2 regions of the Variovorax sp. GW460-12-1-14-LB1 genome follow, and region 2 is predicted to be linked to the other one. Evidence: riboswitches for the same ligand, from Rfam matches in the RefSeq annotation. Region 2 holds a riboswitch; the other holds the start of a gene.
The links. Region 2 has a riboswitch for thiamine pyrophosphate ahead of thiC (phosphomethylpyrimidine synthase ThiC). Riboswitches for the same ligand answer to the same signal wherever they lie in the genome.

Region 1: another riboswitch for thiamine pyrophosphate. It lies ahead of AC07Y4_RS03685 (purine-cytosine permease family protein); the one in region 2 lies ahead of thiC (phosphomethylpyrimidine synthase ThiC).

The regions. Positions count from the first base shown of each region.
Region 1 is NZ_JBWKYF010000004.1:127,118-130,517, forward strand. Features, by position in the region: gene thiD (bifunctional hydroxymethylpyrimidine kinase/phosphomethylpyrimidine kinase) at 1-744, shown strand, start outside; gene AC07Y4_RS03685 (purine-cytosine permease family protein) at 689-2,029, opposite strand; TPP riboswitch at 2,106-2,210, opposite strand; gene AC07Y4_RS03690 (MarR family winged helix-turn-helix transcriptional regulator) at 2,321-2,776, opposite strand; gene AC07Y4_RS03695 (enoyl-CoA hydratase) at 2,913-3,400, shown strand, end outside.
Region 2 is NZ_JBWKYF010000001.1:94,986-98,385, reverse strand. Features, by position in the region: partial or broken gene AC07Y4_RS00465 (helix-turn-helix domain-containing protein) at 1-27, opposite strand, end outside; gene AC07Y4_RS00460 (hypothetical protein) at 128-496, opposite strand; gene AC07Y4_RS00455 (YchJ family protein) at 674-1,105, shown strand; TPP riboswitch at 1,133-1,238, shown strand; gene thiC (phosphomethylpyrimidine synthase ThiC) at 1,331-3,214, shown strand; gene AC07Y4_RS00445 (HAD family hydrolase) at 3,297-3,400, shown strand, end outside.

The sequences.
Region 1 (3,400 bases), on a different contig from region 2:
CTCGGCTGCTACGGCATGACGGCCATCACCGCGCTCACCGCGCAGAACACGGTGGGCGTCTCGGGCATCCACGGCGTGCCGCCCGACTTCCTGAAGGCGCAGATCCAGGCCGTGGTGGAAGACATCGGCGTCGACGCCGTCAAGCTCGGCATGCTGCATGCACCCGAGGTGGTCGAGGTGGTGGCCTGGGCCATCGACCGCTACCAGCTGAAGAACGTGGTGCTCGACCCCGTGATGATCGCCACCAGCGGCGACCGCCTGATCGCAGCCGAGACGGTGCAGGTGCTGGTGCGCGAGCTGTTCCCGCGCGCCGTGGTGGTCACGCCCAACCTCGACGAAGCCGCCTTGCTGGTCGGCCACGCCATCGGCGGCATCGACGCGCTCGACGGCGCGGCCGATGAACTGCTCGCGCTCGGCGCGAAGGCCGTGTTGCTCAAGGGCGGCCACCTGCCGGGCGACGAAGTGGTCGATGTGCTGCTGGAGCGCAGCGGCGCGCGCAAGCGGCTCGCGTCGCAACGCATCGCCAGCCGCAACCTGCACGGCACCGGCTGCACGCTCTCGTCGGCCATCGCCGCGCACCTGGCACTGGGCCTGGCGCTGCCCGAGGCGGTCGAGCGCGCACGCACGTACATCCTCGGCGCGATGCGCGCCGGTGCGGATGTGTTGGTCGGCGCGGGCCACGGTCCGCTCAACCACGGCTTTGCGCCAGTGCCGACCCACCGCTTGCCGCTGTCGGCCGGCTGAGCCAGGCCAGCACGAAGGTCGCCGCCAGCGTCGGCAGCGCCGAGCCGAACTGCGGCGCCCACTTGGCCAGCGCGTGGTAGGCCGCGATGCCCGCGAGCCAGATCAGCGCTGCGCCCCAGTCGATGGTGCGCGTGCCGCTCGCCGACACGGTGTGGCCGCTGCCCAGCCGCCCCAGGATCACGCCGTACAGCGGAACGAACACCGAACTCAGCAGCAGCAGGAAGGGTTCGAGCGTGTGCATCGGCAGCACCAGCGCCAGGCCGATGCACAGCACCGCCAGCAGCAGGCCCCAGCGCTTCACGCTCCAGCGCGGCAGCAGGCTGTGCGTGGACACCGAGCCCGAGTACACGTCGCCATAGGCGTTGTCGAGTTCGTCGATGAGGATCAGGCCCAGCGCCACCAGCCCGCCCTGCGCCAGCAGCAGCGCCGTGACGAGGCTGGTGCCCGGCTCGGCCACGCTCACCACCATCACGCCCAGCGCGTAGCACCAGATGTTGGCGAGCGCGTAGCCGATCCAGGTGCCGCTGAACGCGCTGCCCAGGCCGCCCCCCGTGCTGCGCTTGCCGTGGCGTGCGTAGTCGGCCACCAGCGGCAGCCACGACACCGGCATCGCAATCACCAGGTCGAGCGCGCTGAACATGCCCATGCTGCCGTTGCCCGGCCGCGCCCAGAAGGCGTCCAGGCCCTTGGCGTGAAGCTGCGTGGCGAACTGCCAGCTGAGCCACAGCAGCGACAGCACCACCAGCGGCAGGCCGAAGCGGCTCACGAAGCGGCGCACCAGCTTCACCATCGAGCCGGCCAGCAGCGCCAGCAGCACCGCACCCCACAGCAGCGTCGTCAGCACGCCACCCCAGGCCGTGCCCAGCGCGGCGCCGAAGGCCTGTTGCCCGATGGCCTGCGTGCCTTCTCGCATGATCACGAGTTCGAAGGTGGTCCAGCCCACCAGCTGCACGATGTTGAGCAGCACCGGCAGCCGCGCGAAGGCGCTGCCGTAGGTGGCGTGCATCAGTCCGGCGCTGGCCAGCCCGGTTTCGCAGCCCAGCCGCGCCGTCCAGGCCAGCAGCCCGGCGCCGAGCAGCGAGCCCAGCACGATCGCCAGCGCCGCGTCGCGCGTGCCCACGGCCGGCACCAGGTAGGCGCCGATCTGCATTACCAGCAGCCCGACGCCGAGGCTGAACCACAGCGAGGCGTGGTCGTGCCAGCCGAAGACGCGCCGGGCGGCGGGCAGGGGCGTGAGCGCTTCGTTGCCGGACGAAGCGGAACTGTCGTTGTCGTTGTGTGCCATCCGTTTGCTCCAGTGCAAAAGGTTTGGCAGGTGGGCGAGGCTCCAGTGGCGTGGCCGTCGCGCGAGACAACGCGACAGGCCACCGGACCAGCTTCCCTGCGCGAGGATTACCTCAGTCAGGTTCAAAGGGACTTTCTCAGCCACACCGGTCGAAACCGGCGCAGCACCCCTAGCGAAATGTCATTTTAGGCGCGTGTGTCGCAGACGCACCGAAAAGTTCCTGCGCACGGAAGAATCCGGCCACAGCGGGCCTTGCACCCGCCGCACCGATGGCGTGCCGGGGCCGAGGGCCTATTCCTCGTGCTTTCCCGTGCCCTCGGCGGAAAAATTCTCGACCACCGATTCGAGCCACCGGCCGACGATTGCCATCTCTTCGTCGCTGAAACCCTGGGTCAGCCGTGCGTTCAACGCGCCGAGCCCGGCCTTTGCACGCTGTCCGGCAAGCCGTCCTTCCTCGGTCTGGTACAGGCGGAATGCGCGCCCGTCGTTCGGGTCTTGCGCGCGGGTCAGGTAGCCGGCTTTTTCGAGCCGGGCGGCAAGGCCGGACATGGCCGGTGCACCGATGTTCAGTGCCTGCGCGACTTCTCCCGTCAGGGCGCCATCGTTGGTCGACAGGAAAAACATCGTGCCGGCCTGGGCTGCCGACAGCGCGGGCAGGGCGTCGCCGCGGGTTTCTTTCCAGCGCTGCACCGCCCGCTGGGCGACGTTCAGAAGAAACACCAGCCTGTATTTTTTTTGAGCTTTCATCGGATTCCTGTGGCCTGGGCGAAGGCGCTGCAGGTTACATCTTATCCGTATTTATTTCGCACGCGAAGCATATACTTCGTATGCGAATTAAATGCCATCCATCTCGCACGGTGCGAGAGGGCAACCAGGAGAACCTATGACCGAATACGTGACCGTCGAATCCACCCAGGGTGTCCTGACCCTCACGCTGGCCAGGCCGGAGAAGATGAACGCACTGACCAATGCGATGTATGGCCGTCTGGCCGATGCCATCGCAGGCGCCGAGAGCGACCCGTCCGTCCGGGCCATCGTGATGCGAGGCGAAGGTGGCATGTTCACCTCGGGCAACGACCTGGGCGAATTTGCTGCCGTGGCTGCCGGGAAGGCCGGCAACGAAGAGCGCCATGTCGCCCGCTTCCTGCGTGCGTTGGCGAGTTCAACGCGACCGGTGATTGCGGCGGTCAACGGACGCGCAGTCGGCGTGGGGACCACCTTGCTGTTGCACTGCGACTTCGTCGTGCTGGCTGAGGATGCGCTGCTGTCCACGCCGTTCGTCAACCTGGCGCTGGTTCCCGAAGCGGCGTCGAGCCTGCTGCTGCCGGCCCGCATCGGCCACGTTCGTGCCTACGAGATGTTTGCGCTGGG
Region 2 (3,400 bases):
GACACTCAATGTCGCCACGTCTATCACTCCTAGGATCCCCTGCTTTAAAAATCAGCAGGGTAGGGTTTTACGTGGGTCAGTCTTAGACGGAAATTACTGCGTTAACTGGGTCAAATTTCGGCGGCAATCAACACGCCCCGACGATGGCAAGCCCAACCGACCACGGAATGTCCATGTCACTGCGCTCGCGACGCGAGACGCCATCCATACGGGTCAGCATCGTGCGTCGCTGGTCCGGCGTGTTGATGAGGAACTTGACGACGCCTGCAATGCCGCAAAGGGCAACAGCGCCTCCGATGATCATCAATCCCCAGACTTCCATATTGAACGTGAGGGGAAATGCACCATCGGCGCTTGCGACAAAGGGTTCGCGTCCCCTTCGCGTGACAACGATTTGTCCGGCGCGCCATGCGTTGAATCCGTGCAGAAAGGCAAAGACGCCCAAGGAGAGGGTCGCAGTGAGCATGAAGAACAGCTTGAGGAATCGCAAAAGCATGCTTTGGTGTTCAGCTTGAAGGAACGAAACGCCAGACGACTGTAGCGACACAAGCCATTGGCGCAAGAGGCCCTGGCGCCTTTGGCCCCGGCAGGTCCTCGCAAAGCGGGCATGCCCGAAGCCCCCCACACCCCACCTTCAGCCCCCGCCGCGCCAAGTGTTCCAATAGAGCCCTTCATGAGCGCCACCGACCCCACTCCCGGCCCCTGCCCCTGCGGCCGCACCGACCGTCGCGACAAGCCCATTGGCTACGCCCTGTGCTGTGGGCGCTACCTCGACGATTTCGAGAACACGCCGGCGCCCGACGCCGAATCGCTGATGCGTTCGCGCTACTCGGCCTTCGTGCTGGCGCGTGCCGACTACCTGCTCGCCACCTGGCATGCGTCGAAGCGACCGGCTTCGGTCGAGTTCGAGCCGGGCGTCAAATGGCTGGGGCTGGACATCCGCTCGCGCTCGGTGCTCGATGCCGACCATGCCGAGGTCGAGTTCGTCGCCCGCCAGCGCGGCGCGACAGGCGTGGCGTTCCGCCTGCACGAGCGCAGCCGCTTCGTGCGCGAGGACGAGCGCTGGTTCTACGTCGACGGCGACCTGCACCAGCCCCCGGGTTGACGGCGGCGGGCTTCGGCCCGCACAATCGGCCCCGCTCCGGGGTGCACGCATGTGGTGTGCTGAGATGGCAAAGCTGCCGACCCGCGAACTTGATCCGGGTCATACCGGCGTAAGAAGAGCTGCACTCCCTGACTTCGGTCCGTCACTCACTTTTTCGGTGGCGGGCCTTCCGAGGTCCATCGAGCGATTGCGGAGCACCCTTTCCCTCAACAAGGAGTGCCCCCGATGAATGCCCCCGACAAATTCACCTCGCTGCTGTCGCTGACGCGCGAACCCTTTCCCGCCTCGCACAAGTGCGTCATTCCGGGCAGCCGGCCCGACCTGTTCGTGCCCGTGCGTGACGTGGCGCTGACCAACGGCGAAACCGTGTCCCTGTACGACACCTCGGGCCCCTACACCGACCCGAAGGTCGAGATCGACGTGCGCCGCGGCCTGCCCGACGTGCGCAGCGCCTGGGTCATCGAGCGTGGCGACACAGAAAGCTACGAAGGCCGCACGCACCACGCGCTGGACGACGGCGCCAAGAACGAAGACCGCGACGCGCAGCGCCTGGCCGAGCTGCGCGCCGGTGCCTCGGCGCTGCAACGCACGCCGCGCCGCGCCAAGTCGGGCGCCAACGTCACCCAGATGCACTACGCGCGCCGCGGCATCGTCACGCCCGAAATGGAATACGTGGCCGTGCGCGAGAACGGCAAGCGCGAGTGGATGGCCGAGTACCTGGCCAACGAGGAGCGCGCCAAGCGCGTGGCGGGCAACCCGATGGGTGCGAGCATTCCGCGCATCATCACGCCCGAGTTCGTGCGCGACGAGGTGGCCCGTGGCCGCGCGATCATTCCCGCGAACATCAACCACCCCGAGGTCGAGCCGATGGCCATCGGGCGCAACTTCAAGGTGAAGATCAACGCCAACATCGGCAACTCGGCCGTCACCTCGAGCATCGAGGAAGAGGTCGAGAAGCTGGTGTGGGCCATCCGCTGGGGCGCCGACAACGTCATGGACCTGTCGACCGGCAAGAACATCCACACCACGCGCGACTGGATCGTGCGCAACTCGCCGGTGCCCATCGGCACGGTGCCGATCTACCAGGCGCTCGAAAAGGTGGGCGGCGTGGCCGAAGACCTGACCTGGGAAATCTACCGCGACACGCTCATCGAGCAGGCGGAGCAGGGCGTGGACTACTTCACCATCCACGCGGGCCTGCGCCTGCCGTTCATCCACCTCACGGCCGACCGCATGACGGGCATCGTGTCGCGCGGCGGCTCGATCATGGCCAAGTGGTGCATCGCGCACCACAAGGAGAGCTTCCTCTACACGCACTTCGAGGACATCTGCGACATCATGAAGGCCTACGACGTGAGCTTCTCGCTCGGCGACGGCCTGCGTCCCGGCAGCGGTGCGGATGCGAACGACGAGGCGCAGTTCGCCGAGCTGCGCACGCTGGGCGAGCTCACGCAGATCGCCTGGAAGCACGACGTGCAGACCATGATCGAAGGCCCGGGCCACGTGCCGATGCACATGATCCAGGCGAACATGGACGAGCAGATCAAGCACTGCCACGAAGCGCCGTTCTACACGCTCGGCCCGCTGACCATCGACATCGCGCCGGGCTACGACCACATCTCCAGCGCCATCGGCGCCGCGATGATCGGCTGGGCCGGTACGGCGATGCTCTGCTACGTGACGCCCAAGGAGCACCTGGGCCTGCCCGACCGCGACGACGTGAAGCAGGGGATCATTGCCTACAAGATCGCCGCGCACGCGGCCGACGTGGCCAAGGGCCACCCGGGTGCGCGCTCGCGCGACGACGCGCTGAGCAAGGCACGCTTCGAGTTCCGTTGGCAAGACCAGTTCAACCTGGGCCTGGACCCCGACACGGCGCGCGAATTCCACGACGAGACGCTGCCGAAGGACTCGAGCAAGGTGGCGCACTTCTGTTCGATGTGCGGCCCCAAGTTCTGCTCGATGAAGATCACGCAGGAAGTGCGTGAGTACGCGGCCAAGAAGGGCGTGGCCGAGGCGGCTGCCATGGCCGAGGGCATGGAAGAGAAGTCGAAAGAATTCATGGCCGGCGGCGGCGAGATCTACATCCCGATCCGGCCAGTGGCCTGAGATGGCCCGATAGCCTGAGTCTCCCCGTGCGGAAAGGGGGCGTTGCTACCATGGGGCCAGACCCCTGAACTCCTGCCTCGCAATGACCCCTTTCCCCTTTTCCGCCGTTCTCTTCGATTGCGACGGCGTGCTCGTCGATTCCGAACCCATCACCAACCGCGTGCTCGCCGACATGCTCGGCGAGCT